Regions from separate parts of the Azospirillum sp. TSO5 genome, predicted to be linked through region 1. Evidence: predicted binding sites of a transcription regulator. Region 1 holds the regulator's gene; each other region holds the start of a gene.

Region 1 (5,753 bases):
GACGTGCTGCGCGCCTTTCTGCTGGAATATGGGCTGCTCGGCCTGCTGACCGCCGTGATCGCCGGCATCATCGGCACGCTGACCGCCTGGGCGGTGCTGAAGTTCCTGATGCATTGGGAATGGAGCTTCCTGCCGTCGGCGGTCATCACCACCGCTTTGCTGAGCACGGCGATCACGCTTGCTTTCGGGTTCTATGGTACTTGGCGCGCTCTGGGCCAGCCTTCGGCGCCATTGCTTCGGAACGAGTGACGCCTGAGTCATGAAGCCGCAGGAAAAACGAATCGTGAAAGCTTTTTCATCTGGAAAAAGCGCTGCCGATTCCTATTGAACCGCCTGACGGACTCGCCAATATGTCCTGCGACGGGATCACCCTATTCCACCGAGGAAACCAAACCATGGCAGACCCGACCTATAACCGCTTCGCGACCGTGGGCCGCGCGACAGATCGGGGATACTTCGACGAAGGCCTGCGGCAGCACATGCTGCGCGTGTACAACTACATGGGTGCCGGCCTGATCCTGACGGGTCTGGTCGCCGCGCTCGTGTCGTCCAGCCCGGCCATGCTCCAGGCCATCTTCGGCACGCCGCTGAAGTGGGTGGTGATGCTGGCCCCGCTGGCTTTCGTCATGGTGCTGTCCTTCGGCATCCAGCGCCTGTCCTTCGCATCCGCCCAGTTGATCTTCTGGGCCTATTGCGGTGCCATGGGCCTGTCGATGTCGGCCATCTTCCTGGTCTTCACCGGGGCGTCGATCGCGCTGACCTTCTTCGTCACCGCCGCCACCTTCCTGGCGATGAGCCTGTACGGCTACACCACGAAGGCCGACCTGTCGAAGATGGGCTCGTTCCTGATCATGGGCGTCATCGGTCTGGTGATCGCCGGTCTGGCGAACATCTTCTTCCAGTCGCCGGCCCTGCATTTCGCGATCTCCGCCATCGGCGTGCTGATCTTCACCGGCCTGACCGCCTATGACACGCAGGCGATCAAGGAAAGCTACGCCGAGGGCTACGATCACGAGAGCACCGGCAAGCTGGCCCTGATGGGCGCCCTGACGCTGTACCTGGACTTCATCAACCTGTTCCAGTTCCTGCTGCAGTTCCTGGGCCAGCGCAACAACGACTGATCCTAAAGACGCCTGATCGGACAAGCATCGGATCAAGCAGCAGCCGCCCGGAAGCACCCCGCTTCCGGGCGGTTTTCTTTTGGTCAGGTCTCCACCGTCACCGGGTCGCCGACCGCCAGCCCCAGCACCCGGTCGGCTCGCCCGCGGTTGACGGCGATTTCCGCCAGTCCGTTTGAGTTCTCGTACCACAGCGGCTGCCCCGGTCCGACGGCTCCGAAGGTGCGGGCGCGAGCGATGCGACTGCCTGCCACGGTCAACACCGCGTCGGCGGGCAAAGTGGTGGCGCGCATGCCGGTCATGGCGTTGCCGTAGACATCGACATAGACGATGCGCGGCAGCTCGTCCGGCCAGTCGGGACGGTCGATGGCGGCGGGGGCGAGCGGGCTGCGGTCGACCGGGCGACCGGTGGCGAGGCTGGCGGCGACAGGTGCGAACAGGTCGCGTCCGTGGAAGCTGGCGGACAGCCGGTCCGGAATCCAGTCGATGGTCCAGGCGTTTAGCGACGTTGCGCGGCGGGCGATCAGGGCGAACAGGCCGTTGTCGGGACCGACGAACCAACGCCCATCTGCCTCGACCATCACCGGCCGGCGGTCGGTGCCGACGCCAGGATCGACGACGCAGAGGAAGACGCTGCCGGCGGGAAAGGCCGGGGCGTAGGCAGCCAGCAGATAGGCGGACAGCTGCGGGTCGAAGGCGGGGGCGTCGGCGAACAGGTCGATGACCGGGACGGTGGGCGCCTGTTGCGCCAACACCGCCTTCATCTGGCCGGTGTAGGGGCCGGAGAGGCCGAAGTCGGTGAAGAGCAGGATCATACTGTGTTGTCCCCTCTACGGCTTTGCCCCCTCCCTGACCCTCCCCCGCTATCGCGGGAGAGGGGACTGCCGCCGCTTCGCAGATAACTCATGCCGACAAGCGTCCAACCCCCTCTCCCGCGAAGCGGGGGAGGGATGGGGAGGGGGCAATCGAAGCCAACCCCTCACACCGACTTCGTATCCAGCGCATACCCCGCCGACCGTACGGTGCGGATCAGGTCCAGTTCGTCCTCTTCGTTCATCGCCTTGCGCAGGCGGCGGATGTGTACGTCCACCGTACGCGGCTCGACGTACACGTCGTGGCCCCACACCAGATCGAGGAGCTGTTCGCGCGAGAAGACGCGGCCGGGATGCTGCATGAAGTGGCGCAACAGGCGGAATTCGGTGGGCCCGAGATGTACGTCCCGGCCGTTGCGGCGTACGCGGTGGGCGGCCAGATCCATCGTCACGTCGGCGAAGGTCAGCACCTCGTCGGTCATGCCGGGGGAGGCGCGGCGCAGCACGGCGCGCATGCGGGCCACCAGCTCGGTCGGGGAGAAGGGCTTGGTGATGTAGTCGTCGGCGCCGGAATTAAGGCCGCGCACCCGGTCGCCCTCCTCGCCGCGGGCGGTCAGCATGATGATCGGGATGTCGCGGGTCTTGGCATTGCGGCGCAGCTGGCGGCAGACCTCCAGCCCGCTCATCAGCGGCAGCATCCAGTCGAGCAGCACGATGTGCGGCGTCTGTTCGCCGGCGGCCAGCAGGGCCTCCTCGCCGTCGCTGGCGGTGGCGACGCGGAAGCCTTCCTTTTCCAGGTTGTACTTCAGCAGCGTCAGGATGTCGGCCTCGTCCTCGACGATCAGAACGAGCGGCTTCAGGGCCGCATTCATGGTGGCTCCGTTGACAGCGCGCGTCTCGACGTTAACCGGCATGGGACAGCCTTTTCAACAAAGGAGGAAGGGGACAGGAGTAGGGCACAGTGGCGCAGGACTCAGCCGTAGCGGCCGGTGATGTAGCCCTGGGTGCGCTCGTCGCGCGGGTTGGTGAAGATTTCCTCGGTGTCGTCGCACTCCACCATCTCGCCCAGATGGAAGAAGGCGGTGCGCTGGGACACGCGGGCGGCCTGCTGCATGTTGTGGGTGACGATGACGATGGTATAGTTGGCCCGCAGCTCGTCGATCAGCTCCTCGATATGAGCGGTCGCAATGGGGTCGAGCGCCGAGCAGGGCTCGTCCATCAGGATCACCTCGGGGCTGACGGCGATGGCGCGGGCGATGCACAGCCGCTGCTGCTGGCCGCCGGACAGGCTGGTGCCGGGCTCGCGCAGGCGGTCCTTCACCTCCGCCCACAGACCGGCGCGTTTCAGCGAGGTCTGCACCACCTCGTCCAGCTCGTCCCGTCCCGATGCGAGGCCGTGGATGCGCGGGCCGTAGGAGACGTTGTCGTAGATCGACTTTGGGAAGGGGTTCGGCTTCTGGAACACCATGCCGACGCGGGCGCGCAGCTGCACCGCATCGACCGCCTTGCCATAGACGTCCTCGCCGTCCAGCGCGATCCGCCCTTCGACCCGGCAGCCCTCGATGGTGTCGTTCATCCGGTTCAGGCAGCGCAGGAAGGTCGACTTGCCACAGCCGGACGGGCCGATCAGCGCCAGCACCCGGTTTTCCTGGATGTCGAGATCGATGCCCCGCAGCGCCTGCTTGGCGCCGTAGAACACCTTCACCCCATGGGTTGTCATCTTGTTGGGCAGGGCGGCAGTGGAGGCCCGGTCCGGTTGCCGGTCGCCACGGGACCGCAGCTTCAGCGGGCTCGGGATGCTGCCTGGAATGCTCATGGGGCGCTCACCACCGTCTCTCGAAAATCTTGCGCAGGATCACGGCCGCCCCATTCAGCAGGATCAGGACGCCGAGCAGGATCAGGATCGCCGCGGAGGTGCGCTCGGTGAAGGCACGCTCGGGGCTGTCGGCCCACATGTAGATCTGCACCGGCAGCACCGTGGCGCTGTCGGTCAGCCCGTGGGGGATGTCGACGATGAAGGCGACCATGCCGATCATCAGCAGCGGCGCCGTCTCGCCCAGCGCGCGGGCCATGCCGATGATTGTGCCGGTCAGGATGCCGGGCATCGCCAGCGGCAGCACATGGTGCAGCACCGTCTGCAGCGGCGAGGCGCCGATGCCCAGCGCCGCTTGGCGGATCGACGGCGGCACCGCCTTCAGGGCGACGCGGGACGCGATGATGATGACCGGCAACGTCATCAGCGCCATCACCAGCCCGCCGACCAGCGGGGCGGAACGGGGCATGCCGAAGAAGCCGAGGAAAACGGCCAGACCCAGCAGGCCGAAGATGATCGACGGCACCGCGGCGAGGTTGTTGATGTTCACCTCGATCAGGTCGGTCCAGCGGTTTTTCGGCGCGAATTCCTCCAGATAGACCGCCGCGGCAATGCCGGTCGGCACCGACAGCGCCATGGTCACCAGCAGGGTCAGCAGCGAGCCGACGATGGCGCCGCCGATGCCGGCCTGTTCCGGCTCACGGCTGTCGCCGGCGGTGAACAGGGTGGTGTTGAAGCCCTGCGCCAGCGCGCCGGAGGCCAGCAGCGCGTCGGCCGCCGCGACCTTGGCATCGCTGAGGCCGCGCTCGCTTTCCGGCAGGTCGCGTCGATAGCCGCCCTTCACCAGCTGATCGATCTGGTCGTCGGCGCGGACCCAGACGGTCCGGGTCGTCCCGACCAGCGCCGGGTCCTTGGCGACCATCGCCTCCAGCTCGTACGGCGCGCCCGACGACAGCAGGTCGTTCAGCACACGGCGGCCGGCGCGGTCGGTCACCTGCGGGAACTGGGCGTAGAGGGAGCGGCGCAGCAGGGCGGTGTAATTGCGGTCGGCGACCTCCGCCGGGTCGAGCGTCACCTCCAGCCGGATGCGCGCCTCCAGGAAGGCACTGGCGCCCTTGGCGACGATGGAGCCCAGCAGCAGCATCAGGATCAGCGCCGCCAGCGCCACCGCGGCGGCGCCAGCCAGCCGGAAGCGGCGCTCCGCGGCATGGCGGGCGCGCAGCCGGCGGGCGAAGGCCTCGCTGCGCAGGCGCGACTTCGGCACGGAGGAGGGTGCAGGGGAAGGCGTCACGGCCGCCACGTCCTGCTCGACGAGGTCAGTCATATTTTTCCCGATAGGTCCGGACCACCCGCAAGGCGACCATGTTGAGGCAGAGCGTGACGAGGAACAGCACGAGGCCGAGGCCGAAGGCCGACAGCGTCTTCGGGCTGTCGAACTCCTGGTCGCCGACCAGCAGCGTGGCGATTTGGGTGGTGACGGTGGTCACCGCCTGCAACGGGTTGGCGGTCATGTTGGCGGTCAGGCCCGACGCCATGGTGACGATCATCGTCTCGCCGATGGCGCGGCTGACCGCCAGCATCACCGCGGCGACGATGCCCGGCAGCGCCGCCGGCAGGACCACCTGCTTGATCGTCTCCGACTTGGTGGCGCCGAGGCCGTAGGAGCCGTCGCGCAAGCTCTGCGGCACCGCGTTGATGACGTCGTCCGACAGGGAGCTGACAAAGGGGATGATCATCACCCCCATGACGATGCCGGCCGCCAGCGCAGATTCGGAACTGACGTCCAGCCCCAGCGCCTCGCCGACCGAACGCACGAAGGGCGCCATGGTCAGCGCGGCGAAGAAGCCGTAGACCACCGTCGGGATGCCGGCCAGGATTTCCAGCGCCGGCTTCAGCCAGGTGCGGACGCCGCGTCCGGCATATTCCGACATGTAGATCGCCGCCATCAGCCCGACCGGCACCGCCACCAGCATCGCGATCACGGTGATGAGAAGCGTGCCGGCGAACAGC
Region 2 (5,753 bases), on a different contig from region 1:
GTGGTCATCGACGCGCCGAAATGCTCGCAGATGCTGTCCAGTGTCTGGTCGTAATATTTGGAGGTCGATCCGGCCCACGGCGCGATGGCGCCCTTGGCGAGCGTCAACCGCTCGTCCGGCACCACCAGCATCGGGTCGAAATAGATCTTGCTGCCCAAGCCATCGCAGGCCGGGCAGGCGCCGAACGGGTTGTTGAAGGAGAACAGCCGCGGCTCGATCTCCGGAATGGTGAAGCCGCTGACCGGGCAGGCGAATTTCTGCGAGAAGACGGTCTGCTCGTTGGTCTCGGCATTCTCGACCCAGACGATGCCGTCGGCCAGCCCCAGAGCGGTCTCCAGCGAATCGGCCAGACGGTTGCCCAGCCCTTCGCGCACCACGATGCGGTCGACCACCACCTCGATGTCGTGCTTCAGCTTCTTGTTGAGCGCCGGCACCTCGTCGATCTCGTACATGGTGCCGTCGACCCGCACGCGCTGGAAGCCGCGCTTGCGCAGGTCCTGGATTTCCTTCTTGTACTCGCCCTTGCGGCCGCGGACGAAGGGCGCCAGCAGCAGCAGGCGCGTGCCCTCCGGCATCGCCATGATCCGGTCGACCATCTGGCTGACCGTCTGGCTTTCGATCGGCAGGCCGGTGGCCGGCGAATAGGGGATGCCGACGCGCGCCCACAAGAGGCGCATATAGTCATAGATCTCCGTCACCGTGCCGACGGTGGAGCGCGGATTCTTCGACGTCGTCTTCTGCTCGATGGAGATGGCCGGCGACAGCCCCTCGATCGAATCGACGTCCGGCTTCTGCATCAGCTCCAGGAACTGGCGCGCGTAGGCCGACAGGCTCTCCACATAGCGCCGCTGCCCTTCGGCATAGATGGTGTCGAAGGCGAGCGACGACTTGCCCGATCCCGACAGGCCGGTGATGACGATCAGCTCGTCGCGCGGCAGATCCACATCGACGTTCTTCAGGTTGTGTTCCCGCGCGCCGCGGACGCTGATGTACTTGTTCATGGAGTGTTCTTTTACCCGAAGCCCATCCGGATGGAAAGCGGCAAGGCGCCGCGACGCATGACGAAAAACGGCCGGCCGAAAAGCAGAGCCCCTATGGCCGGCCGGCTGACGATATATGCGCCGGCCGCGCCATTGCCACCGGCGCCCGGCGCGGGTCCGTCATGACCAGAAGGGCGGCACCGCACGGAAACGCTTCCACAGATCCGGCAGAGCCTTGCGCCGCTTGTCGGACTGGCGGTCCATCCAGGCGGCGACGGCGGCGATCGTCTTCTGATCCGGCCCCTTCAACGAGCCCAGCATGCGGGCGCCGGTGACGGCGTCCTGGTCGGCGTCCAGCGCCGCCTGCAACGGCTCCAGCGCCGCGAAGAAGGGCAGGGTGGCGGCCTCCGGATAGAGCCCGCGAAAGAAGTCGGCGGTGTAGCGCAGTGTGCGCAGCCGCCGGCGCAGCTTGTCGCGCGCCTTGGCATCCTCCGGCGGCTTCGCCGTCTTGCCGAGCTTTGCCATCCGCGCCGACAGCCAGCTGCCGGCGAGCGTCGTGACCGGAGCCGACAGTGCGGCCCGGCGGTCGCCGTCGGCCTCCGACATCCAGCGGCCATGCTCCAGCCACGCGGCGAGCGCCAGCACCATGGTCGTGCAGCCCGGCGCCAGGATCGCCGCCACCGCCTCCCGCGCCGGCCCGGCGCCGGCGGTCCGGGCGAGCGAGGCCAACCGCTCCAAAGCCGTGGGGTCGATGCCCGCCGCCGTCTTCGGATTGGCGATAAGCGGATCGATGACGCCGGACATCAGCACGTCCCACCCGCGCGCCGGCCCCAGCCGCTTGGCGAGCGCGCGGCTTTCCTCCACCAGCCGGTCGGCCTCGGGCGAGGCGACCAGAGGCGCGAAGAAGCGGTGGGCGATGCGCAGCCGCCGCAGCGCGACGCGCATGCGGTGCAGCCCCTCCACATCGCCGCCCGCAAGCGCGCAGGATTCGTTGGCGAGGAACTGGCGCAACGCCTGCCGCAGGATGTGCCGGTAGGCCTCCGCCACCGTGGTCAGCGGCGACAGGCCGAGCGGTTCGGCCTCCACCGGCCCCGGCGCCTTGCCGGTGACCAGCCGCAGCCCGGCTTCCGCCTTGCTTTCGGTGCCGATGCGCATGGGGATGGCGGCTTGCAGGGTCAGCGCCAGATCGAACAGGCTGGCGACCTTGCCGGCCTTCAGCTCCAGTTCCACCTCGCCGACCGGCAGAGAGTTGCCGCCGGCATAAACGGCGCCGTCATCCACCGCCAGTTCGACCGCCGTCAGCGTATCGGGGCGCAGCAGCAGGGTGGTGCGGCGGAAATCGGTGATGAACAGGCAATCCAGCGCATCGAGTGCCGCCGCCGGAACCAACCCGGCGACGCCGGGATCGCTCAGCACGCCGATATCCACCGCCTCGCCCGCAACGATCCACTCCCATTCCCGCCGCACCGCCACGGCGGCGGAATCGCCGGGGCTGGCGCTGTTGACGGTCTTCAGGGTCTGGATGAAGCGGTCGCCCTCCTGCCGCACGCGCAACGCCACGCCGTTCGCCGCCAGCTTCAGGTCGGGCGTGTCGAAATAGGCGGTGCGCAGCCGCTGCGTCGTCGCCGGCCCGTCGGCCAGCGCCAGCAGTCCCGGAAGGGAGGCAACCCGAGCCAGATCCGGCGATGCGGCATGGAGTTTCAGTTCCACCTCGCGGAAAGCGACGGGGGTTGAGGGCTGCGCATCGGGAAGTGCGGGCGGGCTGACGGGCGGAATGGCGGGTGGCAAGGGTTGGCATCCTCCCGAATCCGGCCGGAGCGCGGCCTCGAATGAACCAAGTGGCTCCGTGGATACCCCAACCGCCGCCGCAGGTTAAGAGAGTTTACGCGGCTGCACAAAATCCGCCAGCCGCCCGGCCCCCAATTCCAGGTCGGCCCAATGCAGCGTTTCGAAGACCAGGACGGCACAGGCGCCGGTCGGGAACTTGTCGGCCAGCGCGTGACGCAGCCCGTGATCGCCGCTGCCGGTCAGGGCGTTCGCCAGCTCGTGCAGGTCCGGATTGTGCGCCACCAGCATCAGGCCGGTCGCCGAATCCGGCGCGTCGCGCAGCCGTTCCAGCAGCGTGCGGGCGCCGCACAGGTAAAGTCCCCGCTCATGCTCCACCGGTGGGTATGGCGCGCCGATGGCCGCCATCACGCGCTTGCGCGTCTCCACCGCCCGCACCGCCGTGGAACACAGGACGAGGTCGACGTGGGCGTGATGCTTGGCCAGATAGCCGCCGACCAAGGTGGCCGCCTTCTCGCCACGGGCGTTCAGCGGCCGGTCGTGATCGCCCAGCGACGGATCGTCCCAGGAGGATTTGGCGTGGCGCAGCAGGAACAGCGTCTTCATGGCGGAAATCGGTCGCGGCAGGGGAGGGAGAGGGGACGAGCGGACTGGGCGGGGTCGCAGCCTATAGCCAAATGGGAGTCCTGAAACCGTAACGCATATGGGATACTCTGTCTGCCCACCATATAACCGTCGTCGGCACCGCTGGAAGGCAGGCGCCGGCGCTCAGGGTTTCAAGATTTCAGAGGTCGACGTGACGCAACTCCAGGAACTCGATTCGGTCGGTATCGAGCCAAACGCTCCGGAACGCTTCATCAATCGGGAGCTGTCGTGGCTGGCCTTCAACCAGCGCGTCCTGGACGAGGCCGCCAATCCGAATCACCCGCTTCTGGAGCGGTTGCGCTTCCTGTCGATCTCCGCCAGCAACCTCGACGAATTCTACATGGTCCGCGTCGCCGGCCTGAAAGGGCAGGTGGCCGCCGGCGTGAAGGCGCCGAGCCCGGAGAATCTGACTCCCGCCCAGCAGTTGGCCGCGGTGAAGCAGCGCATCGCCCTGCTGATGGACAGCCAGCAGACGATGTGGCGCACGCTGAAGGGCGAGCTGCGGGAAGCTGGAATCTCCGTGGTCGATCCCAAGGACCTCAGCGAGGGCGAGCTGGACTGGCTGGAAGCCAAGTTCCTGGACGACATCTTCCCGATTCTGACCCCCATCGCCGTCGATCCCGCCCACCCCTTCCCGTTCCTGCCCAATCTCGGATTCTCGCTGGCGCTGCAGTTGCATGATCCGGTCAAGGGCCGTCATATCGACGCCCTGGTGCCGCTGCCCTCGCAGTTGGAGCGGTTCCTGCGCCTGCCCGGCTCGGACATCCGCTTCCTCCAGCTGGAAAAGGTGGTGATGCAGTTCATCGACCGCCTGTTCCCTCCGTTCCAGGTCAAGGCGCACGGCGTCTTCCGCGTCCTGCGCGACAGCGAGATCGAAATCGAGGAAGAGGCGGAGGATCTGGTCCGCACCTTCGAAAGCGCGTTGAAGCGCCGCCGCCGCGGCAGCGTCATCCGGCTCGCCACCGACAGCGGCATGGCGGCCGACCTGCGCGATTTCCTGCGCCATGAGCTCAACGTCGCCTCGGACGACGTCTTCATCCTGGATGGGCTGATCGGCCTGAGCGACACCAAGCAGCTGATCGTCGACGAACGGCCGGATCTGGTCTTCCGCCCCTTCAACGCCCGCTTCCCGGAACGAATCCGCGATTTCGGCGGCGATTGCTTCGCGGCGATCCGCCACAAGGACATCGTCGTCCACCACCCCTACGAATCCTTCGACGTGGTCGTCCAGTTCATCCGGCAGGCGGCGCGCGACCCGCAGGTGGTTGCGATCAAGCAGACCCTCTACCGCACCAGCAAGGACAGCCCCATCGTCGCCGCGCTGATCGAGGCGGCGGAGGCCGGCAAGTCGGTGACCGCGCTGGTCGAGTTGAAGGCCCGATTCGACGAGGAGGCGAACATCCGCTGGGCGCGCGACCTGGAACGCGCCGGCGCCCAGGTGGTCTACGGCTTCGTCGACCTGAAGACCCACGCCAAGGTGTCGCTGGTGGTGCGGCGCGAGAAGAAGGCGCTGCGCAGCTACGTCCATTTCGGTACCGGCAACTATCACCCGATCACCGCGAAGGTCTACACCGACCTGTCCTTCTTCACCTGCGATCCGGCGCTGTGCCACGACGCCGCCGTCATGTTCAACTTCATGACCGGCTACGCGACGCCGAAGGTGCTGGAGAAGATCGCCATTGCGCCGATCACTCTGCGTCAGCGCCTCTTCGACCTGATCGAGGCGGAGATCGCCCATGCCGCCGCCGGCCGTCCGGCATCGATCTGGGTGAAGCTGAACTCGCTGGTCGATCCGGTCATCATCGACAAGCTGTACAAGGCGTCGCAGGCCGGGGTGCAGATCGACATGATCATCCGCGGCATCTGCTGCCTGCGGCCCGGGGTGAAGGGACTGTCGGAGAATATCCGGGTGCGCAGCATCGTTGGCCGCTTCCTGGAACATGGCCGCGTCATCTGCTTCGGCAACGGCCATCCGATGCCCAGCAATCAGGCCAAGGTGTTCATCTCCTCGGCTGACTGGATGACCCGCAACCTGGACCGCCGCATCGAAACGCTGGTTCCCATCGAAAACCCGACGGTGCATGAACAGGTGCTCGACCAGATCATGGTCGCCAACATGAAGGACGACGCAAGCACCTGGAAGCTGGGGCCCGATGGCGTGTACCATCGGATCAAAGCTGGCCCGGACGCGTTCAGCGCCCATAATTACTTCATGACCAACCCCAGCCTGTCCGGCCGGGGCAGCGCGCTCAGCAGCAAGCGCACGCCGCCGCGGCTTATGCTGCATGCGGTGTCCTGAGGGCGGGTGACGGGAGCGAGAGCATGAGCAAGGACAAACGCGCG
Region 3 (5,753 bases), on a different contig from region 1:
AGACCGACCGGTCGAAGGTGATGTCGCTGTCCACCGACTTCGACTCCGCGCTGTCCGACCTGCAGGGCGCGCTGCGTCCGCTGGCGAAGAGCGAGGCGGCGGCTCCGGTGGTCGCAGCGATCAACGAGCTGGCGGCGTACGGTGACGGCGACAAGAGCGTCTACACCCGCCGCGTCCGCCAACTCACCCCCGGCATTCCGGAGGCGGAGGCGCACAAGCTGGCCGAATCGCTGGCGGCCGGCGTCGACGACATCGTCCGGCTGGACCGCGACGCCAACGCCCGCATGCTGCCGCTGATGCTGAATTCGCGCGGCCGCATCGCCGAGGCCGGCAACGCCATTGCCGACCGGATGCAGGACCTGTCGACCAACGTCGTGCCGGCGGCCCAGCACCGTTACACCGTGCTGAGCGGCCTGATGGCCGATGCCAATCTGCTGGCCGGCAAACTCGCCGAGGCCGGCAATGCGGAAACGCCGGCCCGCCTGACCACCGCACGCCGCACGCTCGATCCGCTGGCGGCGACGATCCGCGCCACCTTGAAGGACTCGAACGACGATCTGGGCGCGGAGGTCCGCCGGCTGGCGGAGCGGCTGCTGGCGCTTGGCTTCGGCGATGACGGCATCCTGGCTCTGCGCAGCGGCGAACTGGCGGCTTATGCCGAGAACGCCACGCTGATCGACAGCAACCGCAGCACCGGCGCCACCCTGACCGCCATGGTCGATGGGCTGGTCCAATCGGCCGAGCGGGCGACCGCCGCCGGTGCCGCCGCCGCCCATGACGCGCTGGAACGCACCAACGAAATCCAGATCCTGCTGGCAACGGCCGGTGTGCTGCTGGCCGGGCTGATCGTCTCGCTCTATGTCGGGCGCCGGGTCGTCGGCCGGATGGAGGCGCTCGCCGACGCCATGCGCCGGGTCGCCGACGGCGATCTGACGGTGGAGCAGAAGGCCGACGGCAACGACGAGATCACCGACATGGCCCGCGCCCTGTTCGTCTTCATCGCCAATGCCCGCGCCATGGAAGAGGCGCATGAGAAGGTGGAGGTCGAGCGCCGCAACGCCGCGTCGGCCCGCCGCACGAGCATGCTGGAGATCGCCGACCAGTTCGAACGCAACGTGCTGAGCAGCGTCGAGACCCTGGCCGAGGCCGCGAGCGTCATGGCCGCCCGCGCCCGCTCGCTGACCGACATCGCCGCCAATGCCAACGACCGCGCCGAGGCCGCCATGCAGCTGTCCGGCGAGATGGCGGCGGGGATCCAGCAGGTGGCGACCGCCGCGTCGGAAATCTCGCAGTCGATCGCCGAGATCAGCAAGCGCACCGGGGAATCGGCCCGGATCATCGGCGACACCGCCGCCGGGGCGGAGCAGGTGAAGGCCACCGTCGCCGACCTGTCGAGCACAGCGGGTGAGATCGGCACCGTCGTCGGGCTGATCGACGAGATCGCCGGCCAGACCAACCTGCTGGCGCTGAACGCCACCATCGAGGCGGCGAGGGCAGGGGAGATGGGCCGCGGCTTCGCGGTGGTCGCGGGGGAGGTGAAGGCCCTTGCCGGCCAGACCGCCCAGGCCACGGCCGAGATCGCCCGCCAGATCGCCGCGACCCAGGCGGCCAGCCGCGAAACGGCGGAGGTGGTGGCGACCATGACCGGCAGCGTCCAGCGCATCGAATCCAACGCCTCGGCCATCGCCGCGGCGGTGGAGGAACAGGCGACCATCACGTCGAGCATCGTCGACAGCTCCCACCGCGTCGCGGTCGGCACGCAGGCGGCGTCGGACCATGTCGCCGGCCTGTCGGAGGCCGCGGCCAAGGTGCGCGCCCAGGCCGGCGACGTGCTGCAGGTGGCGGAAAGCCTGTCGCACGAGGCGACCAGCCTCGGCTCCGCCGTGCATCTGTTCCTTCAGGAAATCCGGGCCGCGCGATGAGCGTGCGGCTTCGGTCAAGAACGGGTCGGTTTCATAAAACTGACACGTAAACAAAACAAACCCGTCACTGGCGGCGGCTATGGTCACCGCGACGAAGAAGGCGGGTTACGACGTCCGGCCGAGGCCGGGCATTTCTCCAACCCAACGACACCGTCCAAACCTATCGGGAGTTTTGCCGTGAAAACCATGACTTCGGCGTTCGTTCGTTGCGCCGCCTTCGGTGCCCTGGCCGCTCTGTCCGTGTCGGTCGCCCCGCTGTCGGTCGCCTCGGCCGCCGACATCTCCGGCGCCGGTGCCACCTTCCCGTACCCGATCTATGCCAAGTGGGCCGACGCCTACAAGAAGGAGACGGGCACGGGCCTGAACTACCAGTCGATCGGTTCGGGCGGCGGCATCAAGCAGATCAAGGCCAAGACGGTCACCTTCGGCGCCTCCGACATGCCGCTGAAGCCGGAAGAGCTGGAGCAGGCCGGCCTGATCCAGTTCCCGATGATCATGGGCGGTGTCGTTCCGGTCGTGAACCTGAAGGGCATCAAGTCCGGCGAAGTGAAGCTGTCGGGCACCGTTCTCGCCAACATCTACATGGGCGAGATCACCAAGTGGAACGACGCGCAGATCAAGGCGCTGAACCCCAACGTCAACCTGCCGAACACCGCCATCGCCCCGGTCTACCGCTCTGACGGGTCGGGCACCAACTTCCTGTTCACCGACTACCTGTCGAAGACCAGCCCGAAGTTCAAGACCCAGATCGGCGCCAACACCTCCGTCCAGTGGCCGGCCGGCATCGGCGCCAAGGGCAACGAAGGCGTGGCCAACATGGTCAAGCAGACGGACGGCTCGATCGGCTACGTCGAATACGCCTACGCCAAGCAGAACAACATCACGCACCTCGACCTGCAGAACAAGGACGGCAAGACCGTCGCTCCGAAGATCGAGGCCTTCCAGGCTGCCGCCGCCAACGCCGACTGGGCCAATGCCAAGGGCTACTACGTCCTGCTGACGGACGAGCCGGGTGCGGAGAGCTGGCCGATCACCGGCGCCAGCTTCATCCTGATGTACAAGAACCCGCAGGACGCCTCGGCTTCCGGCGAAGCGCTGAAGTTCTTCGACTGGGCCTATAAGAACGGCGGCAAGATGGCTGCCGAGCTGGACTATGTCCCGATGCCGGACTCGGTGGTGTCGCTGGTCCAGAAGACCTGGTCGCAGACCATCCAGGCCGACGGCAAGCCGGTCTGGACCGCGTCGGCCAAGTAACCACGGCCAACCGACCTCGGGTGGGCCGCCGGCCGGCTCGCCCGAGGGCATGATCGCCGGTGGGAACGGAAATTGCGCCGTTCCCACCGCACGCCTCACGGAGCGGCCATGACCGAGATCGCGCTGACCTTGACCGACGCACACGCCTCCACTGCCCGACGGGCCCGCCGCCAGCGCCTGCAGGATGCGGCCTTCCGCAACGCCACCCTCGCATTCGCGCTGCTCGTCCTGCTGATCCTGGGCGGCGTCACGGTTTCCCTGATCGACGGCGCGCTTCCGGCACTGCGCACGTTCGGCTTCGGTTTCGTCGCAACCGAAGTCTGGAACCCGGTGTCAGAGCAATTCGGCGCGCTCGCCCCGATTTACGGCACGCTGGTCACCTCCATCATCGCCATGGCCGTGGGCATTCCCGTCAGCTTCGGCATCGCGCTGTTCATCACCGAGATGTGCCCGGCCTGGCTGAAGCGCCCGCTCGGCGTCGCCATCGAGCTGCTCGCCGGCATTCCCAGCATCATCTACGGCATCTGGGGCCTGTTCGTCTTCGCCCCCTTCATGCAGTCGACCATCCAGCCCTTCCTGATCAACACGCTGGGCCAGATCCCCGGCATCGGCAACCTGTTCATGGGCCCGCCCTACGGCATCGGCATCCTGACCGCCGGCCTGATCCTGGGCATCATGGTGCTGCCCTTCATCACCTCCATCACCCGCGACGTCTTCGAGACGGTGCCGCCGATGGTGCGCGAGTCCGCCTACGGGCTGGGCGCCACCACCTGGGAAGTGGTGTGGAACGTGGTGCTGCCCTACACCCGCACCGGCGTGGTCGGCGGCGTCATGCTGGGCCTCGGCCGTGCGCTGGGCGAGACGATGGCGGTCACCTTCGTCATCGGCAACGCGCACCGCATCAGCTCCTCGATCATGGCGCCGGGCACGACAATCTCGGCCTCCATCGCCAACGAATTCACCGAGGCGGTGGGCGACGTCTACACCTCCTCGCTGGTGGCGCTGGGCCTGATCCTGTTCCTGATCACCTTTGCCGTGCTGTCGATCGCCAAGCTGATGCTGCTGCGCCTGCAGCGCAAGGCCGGAGTCTGAGGCCCATGACGATGTCCAATTCCGCGACGCTGGCGACCCCCATCGGGGGGCTGTATCACCGCCGGCGCATTGCCAACAAGCTGGCGCTGACCCTGGCGCTGGGCGCCGCCGGCTTCGGCCTGTTCTGGCTGGTCGCCATCCTGTGGACGCTGCTCTACAACGGGCTGTCGGCGATCAATCTCAGCCTGTTCACCGAGAACACGCCGCCGCCGGGCGGGGAGGGCGGTCTGCTGAACGCCATCTTCGGCAGCGTCATCATGACCACGGTCGCGACGCTGGTCGGCACGCCAGTCGGCGTCATGGCCGGCACCTATCTGGCGGAGTTCGGCCGTGGCACCAAGCTGGCCGAAGTGGTGCGCTTCATCAACGACGTGCTGCTGAGCGCGCCGTCGATCATGGTCGGCCTGTTCGTCTACGAGGTTCTGGTCGTCCGCATGGGCCATTTCTCGGCCTGGGCCGGCGCGATGGCGCTGGCGGTGCTGGTCATCCCGGTCGTCGTCCGCACGACCGAGGACATGCTGAAGCTGGTGCCGAACAGCCTGCGCGAGGCCGCCGCCGCCCTGGGCGCGCCGCAGTGGAAGGTCATCACCATGGTGGCCTACCGTGCCGCCCGCAACGGCATGATCACCGGCGTGCTGCTGGCCGTCGCCCGCATCAGCGGCGAGACCGCGCCGCTGCTGTTCACCGCCCTGAACAACCAGTTCTGGAGCGCGGACATGAACGCGCCGATGGCCAACCTGCCGGTGGTCATCTTCCAGTACGCGATGTCGCCCTATGAGGACTGGCGCCAGCTGGCCTGGGGTGGCGCGCTGCTGATCACGGTCGCCATCCTGCTCCTCAACATCGGCGCCCGGCTGCTGGCCGGTCTCGGCACGACGAGAAAGTAACCATGACGATGACCCACATGGACGCCAACAGCCCCGCCCACGGCAGCCGCCAGATGCCCCCCAGCATGATGGGCGGAACCGCCGCCGACCGTCCGATCGCCGGTGCCGGCCTGCCCGAGAAGATCAGCGTCCGCAACCTGGACTTCTTCTATGACGGCTACCGGGCGCTGAAGAGCATCTCGCTGCCGCTGTACGACCGTCAGGTCACCGCCTTCATCGGCCCGTCGGGCTGCGGCAAGTCGACCCTGCTGCGCATCCTGAACCGGATGTATGACCTCTATCCCAAGCAGGTCGCCACCGGCGAGGTGCTGCTGGACGGCCACAACATCCTGTCGCCCAAGCAGGACCTGAACCTGCTGCGCGCCCGCGTCGGCATGGTGTTCCAGAAGCCGACGCCGTTTCCGATGTCGATCTACGACAACATTGCCTTCGGCGTGAAGCTGTACGAGAAGCTGTCCCGTGCCGACATGGACGAGCGGGTGGAGTTCTCGCTGCGCCGCGCCGCGCTGTGGGACGAGGTGAAGGACAAGCTGCGCCAGAACGGCATGAGCCTGTCCGGTGGCCAGCAGCAGCGCCTGTGCATCGCCCGCGCCATCGC
Region 4 (5,753 bases), on a different contig from region 1:
ATGAACATCCACAGCACCGCCGCGACGGCCGGGGCCAGCGCATAGGGCCAGATCAGCAGCGTCTTGTAGGCGCTGGCGCCCTTGATCTTGGAATCGGCGAGCACCGCCAGCAGCAGCGCGACGCCCATCGCCAGCACCGTCACCGCGACGCTGAAGATCACCGTGGTCTTCAGCGTGTCGAGATAGTTCGGATCGCCCAGCACATAGGTGAAATTCTCGAACCAGACGAACTCGCTGCGGATGCCGAAGGCGTCCTGAAGATGCACCGACTGCCAGACCGCCTGGGCCGCCGGCCAGATGAAGAACACCAGCGTCACCGCCACCTGCGGCGCAAGCAGCAGATAGGGCAACAGCCGGCTGTCGAAGGTGACGCGACGCTGCAAAGGTTGGTCTTTCGTGGGTTAGGCGTTGCGCTAGGGCGGAGTCCCCTCTCCGCCCGCCTCCCCCTCTCCCCGGGGGGAGAGGGGGAGGCGGGAAGGTTTCAGTCTGCCAATCAGCCCTTGTTGGCCCGCTCGAAGTTGCGGAGCACGGCATTGCCGCGCTTGATCGAGGCGTCGAGCGCCTGTTTGGCGTCCTGCTGGCCCTGGAAGGCCTTCTCAAGCTCTTCCTGGATGATGTTGCGGATTTCCGGCAGGTTGCCCAGGCGCAGGCCCATGCTGTTCTCGGTGGTCGGCGTCCGGGTCAGCTGGGCGGCCGGCACGTCGGCGCCGGGGTTCTTTTCGTAATAGCCCTGAGCCTTGGTCAGCTCGAAGCCCTTCATCGTCACCGGGACATAGCCGGTGTCCATGTGCCACTTGGCATCGACCTCGGGCCGGGCGAGGTAGGTGAAGAACTGCGACACCGCCTTGTATTCGGCCGGCGTGCGCTTGGGCGAAGTCATCACCCAGAAGGCGGCGCCGCCGATGATGCTGTTCTTCGGGCCATCCTTGGCGAATTCCGGCCAATAGGGCAGCGGGGCGGCACCCCAGGCGAAGGTCGCCTCCTTCAGAATACGGCTGCGCAGGCCCGATGAGGCATGGATCATCGCGCATTCGCCCGACGGGAACAGGGCGTCAGGCTTGTTGTCGCGGCCGCCATACTTGAACAGACCGTCCTTCTGCATGTCGATCAGCGTCTGGACATGCTTGACGTAGAGCGGCGCATTGATCTTCAGCTCGGCCTTCAGGCCGCCGAAGCCGTTGGCCTGGCTGGCGAAGGGCGTGTTGTGAATGGCGCCCAGCTGCTCGAACTGCGCCCACACCGGCCAGGAGGTGGTCAGCGGGCAGGTGGAGCCCGACGCCTTCAGCTTCTTCGCCGCTTCGATCATCTCCGGCCAGGTCGCCGGCGGCTTGTTGGGGTCGAGGCCGGCCTTCTGGAAAGCGTCCTTGTTGTAGAACATGATGGTGGTGGAGCTGTTGAACGGCAGCGCCATCATCTTGCCGTCCTTGGACGAGTAATAGCCCTTCACCGCCGGGATGTAGGCATTGGCGTCGAAGGACGCCCCCGTCTCCTGCATCAGCTGATAGACCGGCTTCACCGCCGGGCCGGCGGCCATCATGGTGGCGGTCCCGACTTCGAACATCTGCACGATGTGCGGCGCGTTGCCGGCACGGAAGGCGGCGATGGCCGCCTGCATCGTCTCCGGATAGCTGCCCTTGTAGGAGGCGTTGACCTGGACCGCCTGCTGGCTGTCGTTGAAGTCCTTGACGATCTGCTCCAGCTGGCCGCCCAGCGGCTGCGGCAGGCCGTGCCAGAAATCGACCACCGTCTTCTGCTGCGCCAGGGCCGAGCCCGGCAGGGCGGCGGCGAACAGCAGCGCGGTGGTGGTGGCGGCGCCCGTCAGGAGGGCAAGCTTGCGGCGGGTCAACATGCGGTGGGTCTCCCTATCCCGGTATGGTGCGCGGTTGTCATGAGGGCAACGGGTTGCCATCCCGCGACGCTTTCGTGAAGTTTTGGTGGCAAACGCATACGGCGCTGTGTGCGCTTGCGAAAAAGACCGGCGGTACGATGATCGTTTTCGAAACTGTTTGGTTGCTCTAACCGTCACACTGCGCACGCATACCAGGGTCTGTCAAGACGCCGCTTTACAGTTTTATGACGTGAAAACCACGGTGATGAAATGTTGCGGAGCGAAAATGCGCGGGCGCGAAATGTCTAACTTGGGCAGGCGGTATCAGGCCGGCGAACGGGCGGCAGGCTGCGGCTGAGCAGGCGACGCAGGGCGGTCGGGTCGCAGGGCTTGTGGACCATAGGAAAGCCGCTGCGGTCGACGCTGCGCAGCCGGTCGGGATCGGTGTCGCCGGTGACGATGACGCCCGGCACCCGCCGGCCGCAGCGGGCACGCACCGCCTGGATGGCGTCGATGCCGGTCTCCGGCCCCGACAGGCGCAGGTCGGACAGCACGAGGTCGGGAGTGGCGGCGCCCCCGTCCAACCCGGCACAGGCTTCGTCGATGCCGCGGGCGGGGATGACGGCATAGCCCCAGCCCTGCAACAGCAGCCCCATCCCCTCCAGCTGCATGGCATCGTCCTCGATCACCAGCACCGTGCCGGCCGCCGTCGGAGTTGCGGACGCAGACTGGCCGACCGCCGGGTCAGGGTCGCTGTCAGCGGAGTCGTCACCCGACCGGTCACCGTCATTGCCGGCCAGCGGCACCTCCACCGCGAAGACGGAACCCTTGCCAAGCCTGGAGCGCACGGTGACCGGATGCCCCAGCACCTGGGCCAGCCGCCGCACGATGGCGAGACCGAGGCCGAGTCCCTGCTTGCGGTCGCGTCCGGGATTGCCGAGCTGGTGGAAGTCTTCGAAGATCACGGCATGGTTGGCCGGATCGATACCGACGCCGGTGTCCCACACCTCGATGCGCAGGTTCGCACCGCGCCGCCGCGCCGCCAGCAGGATGCCCCCCTTCAGGGTGTAGCGCAGGGCGTTGGCCATGATGGGCCGCAGCAGCCGCTCCATCAGCACCGGATCGCTGGTCACCTGGGCGTCGAGCGGATGGACGTTGAAGCGCAGCCCCTTGGCCTCCGCCTCCGGCCCGAACTCCTCCAGCATCTTGGCGAGCAGTTCGTCGACCGGGAAGGTCTGCGGCTTGGCGGTGACCAGCCCCGCTTCCAGCGCCGACACGTCCAGCAGGGCGCGCAGCAGGGTCTCGCCGCCGATGATCGCCTGCTCCAGCTTGTTCGCCAGTTCGATGGAGGTCGGATCGGTCAGCCGGCCGCTCAGCAGATGGTGGAACAGGTGCATCGCCTGGAAGGGCTGGCGCAGATCGTGGCTGGCCGCGGACAGGAACTTGCCCTTGGCGGTGCGGGCGCGTTCGGCATCGGCACGCGCCTGCGCGGTCTCCGCCCTCGCTTCGGCCAAGGCGGCTGCCGCGGCATCGGCGACCAGCGCCACCGCGCGAATCCGCCCTCCGGCATCCGCCACCGGGGAAAGCGCCAGCGCAGACGGCAGGCCGGGGAGCGGGCCGGCCGCGCTGGCCGCTATCCCGGTCTCCATCACCTGCCGCCGCAGCCCCTCGATCCCGTCGGCGGTGCCGGCGGGCAGACCGGCCTCCACCAGGGTCTTCCCCTCCACCGCGTTTGGCGGGCAGCCAAGAGCGTCGGCGAAGGCACGATTCGCCACCAGCACGCGCCCATCCTCACCAAGCAGGGCCTGAGGCGATCCGCCGACCGACAGCAGGGCGTCCAACCAATCCTCGCGTGTCGGCGTTTGTTCTGGGATGAGAGGCATTGGCGTGTACTCGGCAAGGCTACGGGAAAGACCAACAACAGGAAAACGGGCGGCAGGATCGGCGATAAAAGGGAGGTCCACTGACCGCCGCGTTACCTCTGCTTTATCTTGTGCTCCAATCGATCGTGTCAAATGTGACCTCAGTCCACCCCATGGCCTAAGTTCGTTCGAAAGCCTTAAGACTTAGATCAGAAGCCGGGCCGCTGCGCCATTCCGACAAAGGGCGGAGGACGCTTCCGCATCCGGCGTCGGCCGCGCTATAAGACGCTCATGGTGCAACGCCGCCCCGCCCCGTCCCGTCGCCGCAAGCGATCCGCCGCCCGACCGCCCCAGCCGCCGCGGGCGCTGGAGATTTCCGGCCTGCCGATGCCGCTGGAGTTGCGGGAGAGCGCGCGCGCCACCCGCATGACCCTGCGCGTCGATCCCGGTCGCGGGCTGGTCCAGGTGGTGGTGCCGGTCGGCGTGTCGGAAACCGACGCCCGCCAGTTCGTCGGCCGCCATGACGGCTGGCTGCGGGCGCGGCTGGCGGCGATGCCGCCCTCCCTGCCCTTCGCCGACGGCGCCAGCGTGCCCTATCTCGGCGTCGAGCATGTCATCCGCCACGACCCTGCCCTGCGCGGTGCGACCAGGATCGAGGACGGCGCCCTGCTGGTCGGCGGCCAGCCGGAGCACATCGCCCGCCGCATCCGCGATTTCCTGACCGCCGAGGCCAAGCGCGAACTGGCGACCCGTGCCCGGTTGAAGGCCGCGACCATCGGCGCCCGCGTCGCCGCCGTCACCATCCGCGACACCAGGAGCCGCTGGGGCAGCTGTTCGTCCACCGGCCGGCTGTCCTTCTCCTGGCGCCTGATCCTGACACCCGAACCGGTGCTGGATTATGTCGTCGGGCATGAGGTGGCGCATCTGCGCGAGATGAACCATTCCCCGCGCTTCTGGGCTCTGTGCGCCAGCCTGACCGACGGCACCGGCGTGGAATGGCCGCGGGCATGGCTGAAGTCGAACGGGACAAGGCTGCTGCGGTACGGGTGACCGGTACGGGTGACCGCAGTGCGGGTATGGGCGCCTAGTCCACCACCTCCGCCACCAGCAGCCCGGCCGCGGCGGCATCGCGGCGGACGAAGTCCAGGAAATCCTCGTAGGGCATCGGGCGGCCCAGCAGATAGCCCTGGCACTGGTCGCAGCCCATCCCGGCGAGGCAGTCGTACTGCTCCTCCGTCTCCACCCCTTCGGCCAGCGTCTGCATGCGCAAGGACCGGGCCATGCCGATGATCGCCTCGGCGATGGCGCCGCTGTCCGGGTCGTCGGCCTGCAGGCCGCTGACGAAGCTGCGGTCGATCTTCAGCTTGTCGACGCGGAAGCGCTTCAGATAGGCCAGCGAGGAATAGCCGGTGCCGAAATCGTCGATGGCGAGCGGCACGCCCATTTCGCGCAGCTGCGAGAAGGTTTCCGAGACCACATCGGACTCGTCCATCAGGACGCTTTCCGTCACTTCCAGCTCCAGCGCCGACGGCGGGATGCCGTAGGCCGACAGCCAGCCCGCCACCCGCTCCGCCAATCCGGGGCGGCGCACCTGCACCGCCGACAGGTTGATGGCGATCAGCAGGTCGCGGTGGCGCAGCAGTTCAGACACCCGGCGGCAAGCCTCGCCCAGCACCCAGTCGCCGAGCGGCAGGATCAGGCCGGTGTCCTCGGCCACCGGAATGAACTGGCCGGGCATGATCAGCGTGCCGTCGGGCTGGCGCCAGCGAACCAGCGCCTCCGCCCCGACCAGCCGGCGGTCGTCCAGCGAGAACTGCGGTTGGAAATGCAGCTCCAGCTCGTTGTTGGCCAAGGCGCGGCGCAGGTTGTTTTCGGTCCACATGCGATCCGACGCACGGCGGTTCAGCTCCGGCGTGAAGAACCGGTAGGTCGCACGCCCGGCCTCCTTGGCGGCATACATCGCCATGTCGGCGCTCTTCAGCAGCGCATCGATGCCGGTGCCGTCGTCGGGGTAGATCGCGATGCCGATGGACGGCGTGACCTGCAGCTCGTGCCCGTCGATC

The links. Region 1 encodes PhoB, which activates phosphate uptake and scavenging genes when phosphate is short. Its sites were predicted from a motif close to TNTCATAAAACTGTCA; they were not measured.
Region 2: a site for PhoB is predicted at 3,448-3,463, ahead of TSO5_RS27635 (RNA degradosome polyphosphate kinase). Genes of this name have one in related genera too.
Region 3: a site for PhoB is predicted at 1,952-1,967, ahead of pstS (phosphate ABC transporter substrate-binding protein PstS). Genes of this name have one in related genera too.
Region 4: a site for PhoB is predicted at 2,064-2,079, ahead of ugpB (sn-glycerol-3-phosphate ABC transporter substrate-binding protein UgpB). Genes of this name have one in related genera too.

What each region holds. Positions count from the first base shown of each region.
Region 1 covers NZ_LGQY01000043.1:59,855-65,607, forward strand. The annotation lists gene TSO5_RS13475 (FtsX-like permease family protein) at 1-249, shown strand, start outside; gene TSO5_RS13480 (Bax inhibitor-1/YccA family protein) at 396-1,121, shown strand; gene TSO5_RS13485 (SAM-dependent chlorinase/fluorinase) at 1,205-1,933, opposite strand; gene phoB (phosphate regulon transcriptional regulator PhoB) at 2,098-2,802, opposite strand; gene pstB (phosphate ABC transporter ATP-binding protein PstB) at 2,904-3,746, opposite strand; gene pstA (phosphate ABC transporter permease PstA) at 3,754-5,067, opposite strand; gene pstC (phosphate ABC transporter permease subunit PstC) at 5,060-5,753, opposite strand, start outside.
Region 2 covers NZ_LGQY01000128.1:106,903-112,655, forward strand. The annotation lists gene uvrA (excinuclease ABC subunit UvrA) at 1-1,001, opposite strand, end outside; gene TSO5_RS27625 (CYTH and CHAD domain-containing protein) at 1,161-2,768, opposite strand; gene TSO5_RS27630 (histidine phosphatase family protein) at 2,853-3,371, opposite strand; gene TSO5_RS27635 (RNA degradosome polyphosphate kinase) at 3,562-5,709, shown strand; gene TSO5_RS27640 (Ppx/GppA family phosphatase) at 5,733-5,753, shown strand, end outside.
Region 3 covers NZ_LGQY01000028.1:22,540-28,292, forward strand. The annotation lists gene TSO5_RS07840 (methyl-accepting chemotaxis protein) at 1-1,922, shown strand, start outside; gene pstS (phosphate ABC transporter substrate-binding protein PstS) at 2,109-3,176, shown strand; gene pstC (phosphate ABC transporter permease subunit PstC) at 3,285-4,268, shown strand; gene pstA (phosphate ABC transporter permease PstA) at 4,274-5,155, shown strand; gene pstB (phosphate ABC transporter ATP-binding protein PstB) at 5,158-5,753, shown strand, end outside.
Region 4 covers NZ_LGQY01000093.1:2,824-8,576, reverse strand. The annotation lists gene ugpA (sn-glycerol-3-phosphate ABC transporter permease UgpA) at 1-383, opposite strand, end outside; gene ugpB (sn-glycerol-3-phosphate ABC transporter substrate-binding protein UgpB) at 494-1,849, opposite strand; gene TSO5_RS22380 (PAS domain-containing sensor histidine kinase) at 2,134-3,711, opposite strand; gene TSO5_RS22375 (SprT family zinc-dependent metalloprotease) at 3,982-4,740, shown strand; gene TSO5_RS22370 (EAL domain-containing protein) at 4,775-5,753, opposite strand, start outside.